One region of the Alteromonas sp. LMIT006 genome, then DNA from elsewhere that is predicted to be linked to it. Evidence: predicted binding sites of a transcription regulator. Region 1 holds the regulator's gene; the other holds the start of a gene.
What was found. The regulator MetJ, encoded in region 1, represses methionine synthesis genes. The targets are predictions, from matches to a motif close to TAGACGTCTAGACGTCTA.
Positions count from the first base shown of each region.

Region 2: the regulator MetJ is predicted to act here: its motif matches at 3,364-3,381, upstream of metK (methionine adenosyltransferase).

Region 1 is NZ_CP101291.1:957,697-965,176, reverse strand. Features, by position in the region: gene hslU (HslU--HslV peptidase ATPase subunit) at 1-777, opposite strand, end outside; gene hslV (ATP-dependent protease subunit HslV) at 810-1,334, opposite strand; gene NLG07_RS04515 (SPOR domain-containing protein) at 1,405-1,971, opposite strand; gene NLG07_RS04510 (primosomal protein N') at 2,020-4,248, opposite strand; gene rpmE (50S ribosomal protein L31) at 4,402-4,614, shown strand; gene NLG07_RS04500 (malic enzyme-like NAD(P)-binding protein) at 4,790-6,034, shown strand; gene metJ (met regulon transcriptional regulator MetJ) at 6,040-6,360, opposite strand; gene metF (methylenetetrahydrofolate reductase) at 6,512-7,393, shown strand.
Region 2 is NZ_CP101291.1:1,183,363-1,190,842, reverse strand. Features, by position in the region: gene NLG07_RS05580 (phosphoglycerate kinase) at 1-127, opposite strand, end outside; gene epd (erythrose-4-phosphate dehydrogenase) at 138-1,163, opposite strand; gene tkt (transketolase) at 1,169-3,160, opposite strand; gene metK (methionine adenosyltransferase) at 3,460-4,605, shown strand; gene NLG07_RS05560 (M48 family metallopeptidase) at 4,678-5,478, shown strand; gene NLG07_RS05555 (mechanosensitive ion channel family protein) at 5,488-6,303, opposite strand; gene NLG07_RS05550 (16S rRNA (uracil(1498)-N(3))-methyltransferase) at 6,675-7,406, shown strand; gene gshB (glutathione synthase) at 7,403-7,480, shown strand, end outside.

The DNA of each region.
Region 1 (7,480 bases):
CTTGTCGATTTCATCGATAAACACAATGCCATTTTGCTCAACAGCATCAATTGCATCTTGTTTTAAATCATCTTGATTAACGAGTTTCGCCGCTTCTTCTTCGACTAATAACTTCAAGGCTTCTTTGACCGGGAGTTTTTTCTTTTTCTTCTTATCGCCAGAGAGGTTTTGGAACATACCTTGTAATTGATTGGTCATTTCTTCCATACCAGGAGGAGCCATAATTTCGACTCCAACTTGAGGTAGCGCAACATCAATCTCGATTTCTTTGTCGTCTAGTTTCCCTTCGCGTAATTTTTTACGAAACGTTTGACGTGTACTGTTGTTGTCCACATCTTCTTTTTCACCAAAAATATTTTCTGGGGGTGGGATCAGGATGTCCAAAATTTTTTCTTCCGCCGCTTCTTCGGCACGAAAACGTACCTTTTGCATCGCTTGCTCTTTGACCATTTTGACTGCTATGTCTGTCAAATCGCGAATAATCGACTCAACTTCTTTACCCACATAACCGACTTCCGTAAATTTAGTCGCCTCAACTTTGACAAAAGGCGCATTGGCCAGTTTTGCTAAGCGACGAGCAATCTCGGTTTTGCCGACGCCTGTTGGACCAATCATCAGGATATTCTTTGGGCTGACTTCTTGGCGCAGTTCAGATGGAAGCTGCATTCGACGCCAGCGATTACGCAGAGCGATTGATACTGCGCGTTTTGCGTCTTGTTGGCCGATGATATGGCTATCAAGTTCGTGAACAATTTCACGCGGAGTCATTTCTGACATAATTAGGTTTCCTGTAAAAGTAGATGGCTGAATTAATAATCTAGGATTTCAACCGTCTGAGAATGATTGGTATACACGCAAATATCACCTGCGATTGTGAGCGCTTTGGTTGCAATCTCTTGCGCACTTAATTCTGTGTTGTGAAATAATGCCGTTGCAGCAGCTTGCGCAAATGGTCCACCTGAACCAGTAGCGATAAGGTCATGATCGGTTTGGATCACGTCGCCGTTTCCCGTGATCATCAAAGATGCACTGTGATCAGCAACCACTAAAATCGCTTCTAGGCGACGCAACATCCTATCTGTTCGCCAATCTTTGGCCAATTCAACAGCCGCTTTGATGAGATGACCTTGGTGCAATTCGAGTTTTGCTTCAAAACGTTCAAACAAAGTGAAGGCATCAGCTGTGCCTCCAGCAAAACCTGCGATAACTTTGTCTTTGTAAATGCGACGAACTTTGCGCGCATTGCCTTTCATTACAGTGTTGCCAAGAGACACTTGGCCATCACCAGCAACGACAACTTGATTGCCACGTCTTACCGATACGATTGTGGTCACATTGATTCCTTACTTATGAACTATTTGTATTAAGTAAGGATGATTATCAGATTTTCAAGTTTTGTTTAAGCTACAAATTCCATAACCAAATCTTGCAACTATGAATATTGACGCCTTGCAGTTTGTGACGGTCTTTCTCGGCATCACGTCTGGAATCATACGGACCTAGTATTACTCGATACCAACCATTGTTGGAACCGCGTATTTGAGGTTCAAGACCAGCCAAGGCCATCGTCGCTTTCATCGAGTCAGCTTGTTCGAATTGTCGGAACGAGCCACATTGCATCAAAAATAGCTTATCGGATGTGATCGCTTCAACATCGACTTCAACCTCATAGCCTGGCAAAATTTTAATAAATTCCCACTCTTCTTGGGGTAGCTCAGGTAACGGTTCGTCGGTAACAGATTGTGCCGGTTTCTCTGCAGGCGATTGCTTGGGAACAGAAGTTTCATTAGGCTCATCAGCGCTGCCTTGCTCAAGAGGTTGTTGACTCAACCAGTATAACCCACCAATAAACCCAAACAATACCAAAAAGGTCATCGTGATCCGTATTATCGAAACTTTTCGCTGTTGTTGTTCATTCTTTTTAGGTTTGCGCGGTTTAGGTTGACGGTTGACGTAATCTCGAGTCGCCATGAAGGTTACAGCTCAAATTGTGAAAGACTTTGGTATTGTACCAACCTCTTAACTAAAATCTATATTATCCACATCAACTGACCAGCGAATGCGCAATTCTTGTGCAAGCTCTTGAATTGAAGGCGTTAATTGTTTTAACACACCTTGCAAGTACCCTCGTTGCTCAGCTTGTAACAACAATTGATACCGATACCGAGACTGACGCTTTTCTATCAAACACGGTAACGGCCCAAGAAGCATCAGCGATTGTAGTTGTTCGCATTGTTGCATTGCAAAATGCAATAAACGCAAGCACTTACTTACGTCTGGATCCTCAGCTCGAATCAATGCTTGATGGGTAAAGGGCGGTAAATGGTTCGCCTGACGCTCATGCAAAATCGTGCGTATACAATGACCATACCCATTGTGTAATAAATCTTGGATGAGTGGGTGTCCTGGTTGCGCAGTCTGCAACAAAGTTTCTCCGGGTTTGGTTGCACGCCCAGCTCGTCCCGAGATTTGAGTGATCAACTGCGCTAATTTTTCAGTGGCACGAAAATCAGGCGAAAAAAGCGCCGTATCGACATCCATGATAACCACACAAGTGACATTAGCAAAGTGATGTCCTTTGGCCAAAATCTGAGTGCCCACCAAAATTTGATAATCGTTGGCATTGATTGCATCAAGGGTGTTACTCAATACATCTTTTCCCCGCATCGCATCGGAATCTATTCGTATGGTTCGGTGGTGAGGAAACAACGCATCTATTTGCGCAGTCAATTGTTCCGTGCCGATCCCTTCAGTTTGCATAGTGTGATGCCCACAATGCATGCAGGTCTGATATAGGTTGACTTGTTCCGTGCAATGATGACAAATCAGCTTGCTTTTGGCGCGATGATAAGTAAATGGTTTATCACAGGAACGGCATTCTTGAGCGTATCCACATTGCTGGCAAACCACGGCTGGCGCATACCCTCTGCGATTGAGAAATACCAACACTTGATTCCCTGCATTGAGATGCTGCTGCATGGTTTTTAGCGTTTCATCCGCCAAGCCTGACGTCAAAGTAACTTGCGATGTATCGACCAGACGCAAGGTCGCAGGCACCGCTCCACCTGCACGTTGTTGCAAAGTAAAATGCTGATATTTGCCCGTTTGCGCATTGAGCAATGTCTCAGCCGTTGGGGTGGCTGTCCCCAGCAATAGAGGAATATTGCGTTTATGCGCAATCATGGTTGCTAATGCTCGAGCGTGATACTTAAGACCATCTTGTTGTTTAAAAGATTCATCGTGTTCTTCATCAATGATGATCATTCCCAAAGCAGGTAAAGGGGTAAAAATCGCAGAGCGTGTACCGATCACCAGACCAATTTGCTCAGCTCTTGCCTTTTGCCAGACGGTTAAACGAGCTGTGTCAGTTAAGCCTGAATGAATTACTCCTACTTCGATACCAAAGCGCTGTTCAAAACGTGACACCGTCTGTGGCGTTAACCCTATCTCTGGTACCAGGATTAACACTTGCTGTCCTCTCGCTAGAACGTGAGCAATAATTTGCAAATACACTTCCGTTTTGCCACTGCCGGTAATGCCTTCAAGTAAAAACGCCCCATATTGTTCCAATTGTGCGGTTATCCCCGTGATCGCAAGAGCTTGTTCAACATTTGCTCGGGCATGTGATAAGGTTTCCCAATAATCAGTAGAACGATGCCAGACGCCGGCAACGACCGGCGCTGAAAATTCTGTAATCATGTCTTTTTGCTTAAGACCATCCAGAGTTGGTTTGGTATAAGACTGACGAATGTCTGTCAGTACTTTTGCGCCTTGAGCTATCTCGCTAAACAGTGCTTGTTGCTGGCTAGCGGCTCGATGACCGGTATTTTTGAAAATCGTTCCCGCATCCCCAATATCGTCCCATTGCGCTTGAAATTTTGCAGTAAGCTTAAGATACGTCTGTGCGGGAAATTGACTACTTCCCTTCGGCTTGCGTAGCGCGACGGGGAGTGCTGTCTGACATACCTCACCAAGAGGGTGTTGATAATATTCGGCTAACCATTGCAATAATCTACGCCAAGTAGCATCAAAAATAGGGGATTGATCAAGCAAGCGAATAATCGGTTTAAGCTTTTTGAATATATTTGCCTCGATTTCATGGACATCGGTCTCTTGCCACACAATCCCGACCATGCGACGACTGGCAAAGTTCACTTCCACGCGCGCACCCACAATCAGCGTCTCAGTACTGGTGTAGTGAAACGTTTTATACAGGGGAACTGGAATCGCTACTGCATAGATGTGCATTGAATAAACACTTGATCCAAAAGACAGATTACTTTAATATGCGCGACCCTAAACGGCAAGTTTAATTACTTGTCATAATTTTTATTAGCGTATGGTGTTTGATTAGGTATGCCTAGATCTTATAGCGATACGGCTTCTATATTGGAGTAACCCATGAAAACAGGTATTCATCCTAACTACGAAGAAATTACTGCGAACTGTTCTTGCGGTAACGTCATCAAAATCCGTTCTACGGTTGGTAAAGACTTAAACTTGGACGTTTGTTCAGCTTGTCACCCATTTTATACTGGTAAGCAACGTAACGTTGATACAGGTGGTCGTGTTGACCGCTTCAACAAGCGTTTTGGTGCACTTAAATCTAAGTAAGCCCAATGTCTTATACAAAAAAAGCGTCTATATGACGCTTTTTTTGTGCTTACTGTTTTTTGCCTCTTACATTTTGTTTTGGGTGTGTTACATTTACCTTCACAACAATAAAAATAATACGTTATTTGCCTCAAGGCGTTATTTCTCAATACCCTATATAAGGATGCCCATCGAGATGTCGGATTTCCGTCAACAGGCGTTAGACTACCACGCCCTCCCTACCCCAGGAAAAATTAGCGTTGAATTAACTACACCAGCTGAAACGGTCAATGACCTAGCCTTAGCATATAGTCCGGGTGTTGCTGAGCCCGTTCGTGAAATTGCTGACGACCCAAACATGGCTTACAAATACACGGCCAAAGGTAATATGGTTGCGGTCATTTCAAATGGTTCCGCTATTTTGGGATTAGGGAACTTAGGGCCGCTGGCATCCAAACCAGTAATGGAAGGTAAAGCGTTGTTGTTTAAACGCTTTGCAGGATTGGACTCGATAGATATTGAGGTCAATCACCGTACCACCGAAGAATTTATTAACACGGTAGCGAATATCGCAGATACCTTTGGTGGCATTAACCTCGAAGATATCAAAGCACCTGAGTGTTTTGAAATTGAGCGCGAATTACAGAAACGTTGTAAGATCCCAATTTTTCATGATGACCAGCACGGCACTGCTATTGTTACGGCAGCAGGTATGCTGAACGCATTAGAGATCCAAGGCAAAGCCATTGCAGACGCACGTTTTGTGTGTATGGGCGCAGGGGCAGCTGCGATTGCGTGTATGGAGCTATTGATCAAGTGTGGTGCACAACGTGAAAAAGTCTACATGATTGACCGCAATGGTGTGATCCACACCCGTCGTGAAAACTTACCTGAGCACAAACTTGCTTTTGCCAATAACACTGACAAACGCACACTTGAAGATGTAATGGACGGAGCCGATGTGTTCCTAGGCTTATCAGGGCCTGATGTCCTGCCAGCTGAAACACTTTCTTTGATGGCGCCAAATCCAGTTGTGTTTGCCTGCTCAAACCCAGATCCGGAAATCAAGCCTGAACTCGCTCATGCCACGCGTTCTGATTTAATTATGGCCACAGGCCGTTCTGATTACCCCAATCAGGTCAACAACGTATTGTGTTTCCCGTTTATCTTTCGTGGAGCACTAGATGTTCGTTCTAATGCCATTAATGATGAAATGAAAGTTGCTGCAGTAGAAGCCTTGCGTGCGGTATCTAAAGAACCGGTTCCAGAAGAGGTCTTGGTAGCAAGTAATTCGTCGTCTTTAGAATTTGGTCGCGATTACATTATTCCAAAACCAATGGATCCGAGATTATGCTCACGTATCGCTAAAGCAGTTGCCCAAGCTGCAATTGACTCAGGCGTGGCATTCTTAGAAGAATTACCGGAAGGATATATGGAATAAGCCGATTATTTTTCGACTTCCTCCACCTCTAGCATCCCCATTTGCTCCATCAAGGTTCTCGCCTCAGCTGGTATGCGATGGGGATTTTCTTTAGCTAAGTCATCATCGTTGGGCAGCGGCTGCCCCGTAAACGCATGCAAAAAGGCCTCACATAGCAGCTCAGAGTTAGTGGCATGACGCAAATTATTTACTTGACGTCTGGTTCGTTCATCGGTCAACACTTTAAGCACATTAATCGGTATTGAGACTGTAACTTTTTTGACTTGCTCGGCTTTCTTACCGTGCTCTGCGTAGGGGTGTATGTATTTACCATTCCAAGTTGCCATCATACTGCCTTATCGTGTTTTTATATTTATTATATATTTTCAGAATACGGTTTTAGTCTAACAACGGATGATTTTGCTTGACCGAACCACTAATATCTCGTAGTTTAGACGTCTAAACGTCTATTGTATACCCTTTTTTTGGAGTTCACTCATGGTTTCTTATGCTCAAGGCATAGATCTTCTCAACCAGTCTTTGTCAGAATTACGTGATATTCAGGTGTCTTTTGAATTTTTCCCACCGAGTAACGAGAAGATGGAAACCATGCTATGGAAGTCTGTCGAACGACTTGCGCCGTTGAAACCATCATATATGTCCGTGACTTATGGTGCTAACAGTGGTGAACGTGACAAAACCCACAATGTGGTAAAACGCATTCAAAACGACATGGGAATTGCAGCCGTTCCGCATTTGACCTGTGTGGATGCATCACGTGAAGAATTAACCCAAATCGCGCAAGAATATTGGGACAACGGGATCAGACGCATCGTGGCACTGCGCGGTGACTTGCCCGATGGCATGGATAAGCCAGATATGTATGCATCAGATTTGGTTGCTTTACTCAAGGACGTAGCTGATTTTGATATTTCCGTTGCCGCTTATCCTGAAACGCATCCTGAAGCACCTAATGCACAATTTGATTTGCTCAATTTAAAACGCAAGGCCGAAGCAGGAGCAACTGAAGCCATCACTCAGTTCTTTTTTGATTCCTCTCATTATTTGCGATTCCGCGACCGCGCTGCTGCCGCTGGTATTGATATTGATATTGTTCCAGGGATTTTACCAGTGACTAATTATCAAACGTTACTAAGGTTTGCCAACTTTACTAATGTGCACGTACCTAACTGGTTACACAAAATGTACGATGGCCTAGATGACGCTGACCAAACGACCCGCAATTTATTGGCCGCCAGTATCGCGATGGATCAAGTTAAAATCCTCGCTCGTGAAGGCGTAAAACACTTTCACTTCTATACCCTCAATCGCAGTGAATTGAGTTATGCCATTTGCCATATGCTTGGCTTACGCGCCTAAAAGAATTGTGTAATGTGTTTGTCGCTTAGCAGAGATGTCTGCTAAGCTATTCATTAGTCAATGAATTTTTAAGTCAAATAATGAACA
Region 2 (7,480 bases), 230 kb from region 1:
TAGGTAGAGATGCGCGTAAACGCGCGTCTGAGGTAATTACGCCGTCTTTTACGGGCACGTTAAGATCTTGACGAATTAAGACGCGTTTGCCTTGTAAATCCAATTCTGACATCGCTTTGATAGTCATGTTACTTCCTTCACTTTTGGGTAAATTGATAAAGAGAAAATGCCGTATCCAACATACGGTTAGCAAACCCCCATTCGTTGTCACACCAGACTAAGGTTTTGATCAGTTTGCCGTGACTGACACGAGTTTGTGTGCCATCGACGATACAAGAGTGTGGGTCATGATTAAAGTCAACCGACACAAGCGGGGCTTCTGTATAGTCGAGAATGCCGGCTAATTTGCCAATTTTGGCCTGTTGAAAAACTTGATTTACCTGCGCAATCGTTACATCTTGAGCCACCGTAACGGACAGGTCCATTGCGGTGACATTGATCGTCGGAACCCGCACAGCAATCGCTTCAAATTTGCCCGCAAACTTCGGTAATATCCGTTCAATCCCCTGTGCGAGACGCGTATCAACTGGAATGATGGATTGACTCGCGGCTCTGGTACGGCGCAAATCAGGATGATAGGCATCAATGACTTGTTGGTCATGCATTGATGAGTGAATAGTCGTTACGGTACCACTTTCTACACCGAACGCCTCATCCAATGCTTGGATAATGGGGACAATACAGTTGGTCGTACAAGAGCCATTCGATACGACCACATCATCCACACACAAAGTATCGTGGTTAATGCCGTAAATAATAGTGTTGTCTACGTCGGGTGATCCCGGTTCTGACAGCAATACACGTTTAGCGCCTTGATGTATGTGCATCTTGGCGTGTCTAGCTTCACCGTAAAGACCAGTGCATTCTAACACAACATCCACACCGAGCTCGCCCCAAGGACAAGCAGATATTTGGGATTCTTGCAGTAATGCTATTGCATCAGTACCTACGTATAATACAGGGGAATGAGTCGTATCAAGGCGCACAGGAAGCCCAAAACGACCGTGCGCAGTATCGTATTGTAACAGATGCGCCATGCCCTCAGGCGCAGCAACATCGTTTATCGCAACAACCTTGATGGCTTGGTGACGGCCAGATTCGTATAGGGCGCGTAATATATTGCGCCCGATCCGGCCAAACCCATTTATTGCGACTTTAAGCATTAGAATTACAAATTATTGGCGGCGGCTACAACTGCATCCACTGTAATGCCAAAGTGTTTGAATAATTCGCCTGCCGGGGCTGATTCGCCAAATGTGTCCATCCCGATGATTGCACCGTTCAGACCAACGTATTTGTACCAGCTATCTTTGGCTAAAGCTTCAACAGCAACACGTTTGGTTACTGCTGCAGGTAATACCGATTCTTTATATTCAGCTGATTGAGCATCGAATACATCAGTTGATGGCATTGAAACAACCCGCACAGCTTTGCCTTGTTCAGTTAATTGTGCCGCGGCATCTGTAGCGAGTTCCACTTCAGAACCCGTTGCGATCAAAATGATCTCAGGTGTACCAGAGCAATCTTTCAAGACATACCCCCCGCGACGAATCGCTTTGACTTGCTCTGCAGAACGCGGCTGCTGTGCACAACCTTGACGAGTAAAGATCAGTGTTGTTGGGCCATCTGTTCTTTCAATTGCGGCCTGCCAAGCGACGGCACTTTCGACTTGGTCACATGGACGCCAGTTGTCTAGATTCGGAGTAGAACGCAATGCCACAAGCTGCTCGACCGGTTGGTGTGTTGGTCCATCTTCACCAAGACCAATTGAGTCATGTGTGTAAACAAAGATCACCGGTTGTTTCATTAATGCCGCCATGCGAACCGCGTTACGAGCGTATTCCATAAACATCAAGAAGGTCGCGCCATACGCTTTAAAACCGCCGTGCAAAGCAATGCCGTTCATCATCGCTGACATACCAAATTCACGTACACCGTAGTAGACGTAGTTACCCGATGCATCATCGGCCGTAAGACCCTTAGAGCCAGACCATAAAGTCAAATTTGATCCGGCTAGATCGGCTGAACCACCTAACAATTCAGGCAATAACGGACCATAGGCATTTAGGGCATTTTGTGATGCTTTTCGGGTTGCTACATTAGCTGGGTTTGCTTGTAATTCTTCAATGTATTGCTGTGACGCTTTAGCCCAGTTATCCGGCAAGACATTATTCATTCGTCTATTGTATTCAACGGCTAGTGCAGGATAGGTTTCAGCATAGGCAGCAAAGAGCTCTTCCCATGCTTGTTGCGCTTTGGCGCCTTTAACTTTGCCATCCCAGCCAGCATAAATCTCATCAGGTACGACAAACGCATCATGCTCCCATCCTAGCTTAGCACGCGCGGCTGCGATTTCTTCTGCACCGAGCGGCGCGCCATGACAAGATTCAGTACCTTCTTTGTTTGGTGCACCAAAACCAATGATGGTTTTGCAACAGATAAGAGTTGGTTTTTGGCTTTCAGCTTGTGCCGTTCTGATTGCACTTGCAACTTGTGCCGGATCATGACCATCAACATCCGCAATGACTTGCCAACCATAAGATTCAAAACGCTTAACGGTGTCATCGGAGAACCAGCCTTCCACCTCACCATCGATTGAGATACCGTTGTCATCCCAAAACGCGATAAGCTTACCAAGACCTAGGGTACCTGCTAGTGAGCAAGCTTCGTGAGAAATTCCTTCCATCAAACAGCCATCACCTAAAAACGCATAAGTGTAATGGTCAACAATACTATATTCTGGACGGTTAAATTGCGCCGCTAGGGTTTTCTCAGCAATCGCCATGCCTACCGCATTGGTAATTCCTTGTCCTAGTGGCCCAGTGGTTGTTTCGACACCTGGAGCGTAGCCATATTCTGGGTGCCCTGGGGTTTTAGAGTGCAATTGACGGAAGTTTTTTAATTCTTCAATCGGCAAAGCATATCCAGACAAATGCAATAAGGAATAGAGCAACATCGAACCGTGGCCATTGGATAAGATAAAGCGATCGCGATTCGTCCAAGCTGGGTCTGCAGGATTATGGGATAAAAAATCACACCATAAGACTTGTGCAATATCCGCCATACCCATCGGAGCACCGGGGTGACCTGAGTTGGCTTGTTGAACGGCGTCCATACTCAAAGCACGGATTGCATTGGCGAGTTGTTGCGGTGAAGACATTAAATATCACTCCTGAGGTGTTGCATCTGGTCGATTGACTAAAGTTGAACTTAATCTTTCAAAAATTGCATGCATTTTCCCTTACCCTTTGCACAAGTGCAACGTCTATTCGAGTGGTCAGAGGAAAAAAGCTTACTTTTCAGACCAATATATTAAAGAGTATGAACTGAAGAGAAGGATGACGCGTATAAAAGTAATACAAATAGACATATAGACGTCTAGATGGAAAAACTGTTAAACTAGATTGGTTTATAAGCATAACTATAAAATTTTAACTTTATTAAGGTGTAGTCCAAATCATGGCACAACATTTATTTACGTCAGAATCTGTTTCAGAAGGCCATCCGGATAAGATTGCCGATCAAATCTCTGATGCGGTATTAGATGCGATCCTTGCAGAAGATCCTACTGCACGTGTTGCCTGCGAGACATTTGTCAAAACCGGGATGGTCTTAGTCGGAGGTGAAATTAATACTCACGCTTGGGTCGATATTGAAAAAATCGCTCGAGATACCGTCCGCGACATCGGCTACGTCAACTCTGAAATGGGCTTTGATGCAGACTCATGTGCGGTGTTAAACGCAATTGGTAAACAGTCATCCGATATTAACCAAGGTGTCGACCGTGGTGAGCGAGCAGAACAAGGTGCAGGCGACCAAGGGCTTATGTTCGGTTTTGCTTGTAATGAAACGCCTGAATTGATGCCAGCTGCGATCATGTATTCACACAAATTGGTTAAACGCCAAGCTGAGGTTCGCAAGTCTGGACAGCTACCATGGTTACGCCCTGATGCCAAATCACAAGTCACTTTGGCCTATGAAGACGGTAAACCTGTTGGCATTAATGCTGTGGTTTTATCGACTCAACATTGTGATTCAATCACTACAGCTGACTTACGCGAAGCCGTAATGGAAGAAATCATCAAGCCGATTCTACCTGCTGAATGGATTAAACCTGATACTCTGTTTCATATTAATCCTACTGGCCGTTTTGTGATCGGTGGCCCAATGGGCGATTGCGGTTTGACTGGACGCAAAATTATCGTCGATACCTACGGGGGTATGGCGCGTCACGGTGGTGGTGCGTTCTCTGGGAAAGATCCTTCCAAAGTCGACCGCAGTGCGGCTTATGCTGGACGATACGTGGCTAAGAACATTGTTGCAGCCGGTCTTGCTGATAAATGTGAAATCCAAGTTTCTTACGCCATCGGCGTGGTGGAACCAACGTCAATTAGCGTCGATACATTTGGGACCGGTAAGGTAGCTGATGACGTTATCACACAGTTGGTGCGTGAACATTTTGATTTGCGTCCGTATGGTCTGATTGAAATGCTTGATTTAGAACGTCCTATCTACTTGCCAACTGCGGCTTACGGACACTTTGGTAATGAAGCGTATCCTTGGGAAAAGACCGATAAAGCGGATTTACTGAAAAGCGTATTATAAACTTGCTTAATCTACGCAAATAACAGACGATACAAGAGAAACAATTTCCATTCATAAGTTAAAGGATGATTTATGCGGTTATTAGCCTCTATCTCTTGTGTCGTTTTATCTTTATACCTGATAACTGGGTGCACAACCTCTCCAACTGGTCGTTCGCAACTCAATTTATTTGGGAATACTTTAGATAAGCAGGGGGTTGCAGCGTTCACCGCATTAAAACAAAAAGTACCCACTAGCACTAACCCTGCTACTAACCAACTGGTTCAGTGTGTGGTAGATTCTCTCACGCCTGTTGTCGATGCAAAATACTCTACACAAAACTGGGAAGTAGTTGTATTTGATGATGAACAAATTAATGCTTTTGCGGTGCCAGGTGGCAAAATTGGAGTGTATACAGGGATCTTAAATGTTGCGCAAACTCCCGACCAACTTGCTGCGATCATTGGCCATGAAATCGGCCACGTTATTGCACAACACGCCTCAGAACGCGCCTCCATTCAACTAGGGACACAAGCGTTTTTACTGGGTACTCAAGTGGCCATGGAAGCCAATGAAGTGAGTGTTGCGGAACAACAAACTTACATGAGTATTCTCGGCTTAGGGACGCAAGTTGGTGTGAATCTTCCCTACTCTCGCACGCATGAATCAGAGGCAGATTTAATTGGCTTAGAATTAATGGTGCAAGCTGGCTATAACCCTTATGCTGCAGTGGAACTATGGCAAAATATGATCGCGGCCAAAGACGGCCAAAAAGTGCCTCCCGAGCTACTTTCGACCCATCCAAGTGCAGAGACTAGAATTAGGGATTTACACAATGCAATCCCTAAAGTGATAAAGCAATATGCTGGACAAATTAAAAATAATAACTGCTAGTTGCAGTTATTATTCTGATTTGTTTAGATGCACATCCATTTGCGGATACGGGATGCTGATGCCCTCTTGATCAAAGCGCAGTTTGACTGCCTCTGTAAAATCAAATTGCAAGCCCCAATAATCGCTGGATTTGACCCATGGACGAACGACAATATTGACCGAACTGTCACCTAACGACGCAACGGCCACAGTATATTTGGGGTCTTTTAAGACTCGCTCGTCAGCATTGAGCATTTCTTCAAGCACCGCTTTGGCTTTTTTCAAATCATCGTCATAACCGATACCGAATGTCATATCCACTCGACGAGTCGGTTTGGCGGAGAAGTTAGTGATGTTACCGCCGTAAATCGCTCCGTTTGGCACAATGATTTCTTTGTTATCTGGCGTATTCATAATGGTGGAGAAAATCCCAATACTCACAACGGAACCGGCAACGCCACCGGCATCGACAAAATCACCCGATTTGAACGGACGGAACACTAATAACATGACACCTGCTGCAAAATTTTGCAGTGAACCTTGTAACGATAAACCGATAGCCAAACCAGCAGCACCTAAAATCGCCACCAATGAAGTCGTATCTACGCCTAACTGATCCAAAGACGCAACAATCACAAACAGCATGAGTACCGCTTTAACAATCGACTTCAAAAAGTCCACTAACATATCGTCATATTTGGATTTGGCCATGATTTTGCCAAATACATTGACCAAAATACCCACGACCATTTTACCAATAATATAAATTATAATCGCTAAAACAATATTAATGCCCCAGGGCAAAGCATAAGTATCTACGAAATTTTGCACATTGAAATTTGCCACAACGTCTGTTGCAGATGCTATTTGTTCGCTGACATCAGTTGTAGCCGTTTCTGATTCTGACGATGCGTCTTGAATAAAATTTTGGGTGGAATGTAACACTTGTCCTTATCCCTTACATGTTAGAGGTATTCTATTTCATACAATAGACTGAAAAAGTTATTATGCAAATAAGGACTTATGAAAAACTTAGAAAAATTTTCACCTCATGCTGGCAAAACACACATAATCCCCTCCAGTCACGAGTTTTTCATCAACTGATAAATCCCTGAGTCAAAAAGTCCAACGTTACCGCACAAAAAATTAAATACAGTACTATTTTACTGGGCATGGGTTAGGTATCATTACACAAAAATTAATGGCATCTTGCATTTATGAGAATATCTCGTTTTTTTGTCCCTGACACGTTAAGTGTTGATTCGACTTGTCAATTGCCCGCCGAAACAGCCCATTATATTCATAATGTTTTACGGTTACGAGAAGGCGAGCCTGTGGTCCTATTTAATGGTGATGGCAACGAATATGCTGGAGAGTTAGTCGTTGTCCAAAAACGCAGTGTTGAAGTCTTAGTTAATGCTAAACTTGCATTAAGTTGCGAGTCTCCTTTGTCATTGCATTTGGGCCAAGGCATCGCCAAAGGCGACCGCATGGACTTCGTTTTGCAAAAAGCAACCGAACTTGGCGTCACTGACATTACCCCCATCATCACTGAGCGCTGTAATGTCAAACTGAATACGGAACGATGGGAGAAGAAATCTCAACAATGGCTCAAAATCATCGCCAGTGCCTGTGAGCAGTCGGGACGCAACCAGTTGCCGACCTTACATCCACCCATCACTCTAGCTCAATGGTTAAAACAACCAACACAGCAAGTACGGTTATTGTTGCATCCTGATGCGGAGCAAGCTCTGCCGGCACTGCCCATTCGCAGTCAAGGTGCCAGAATTCTGATTGGCCCCGAAGGCGGATTAAGTGATGCTGAAATTTATCAAGCAGGTGAAGCTGGTTTTACCCATATCAAAATGGGACCTAGGGTTTTACGTACTGAAACCGCTGCGCTTACCGTATTATCTGTGCTTCAGGCACAATTTGGAGATTTGTTATGAGTCTGAATATTTTAATGGTAATGGATCCTATCGCCAACATTACCCCCTATAAAGACACCTCTTTTGCTTTGGGC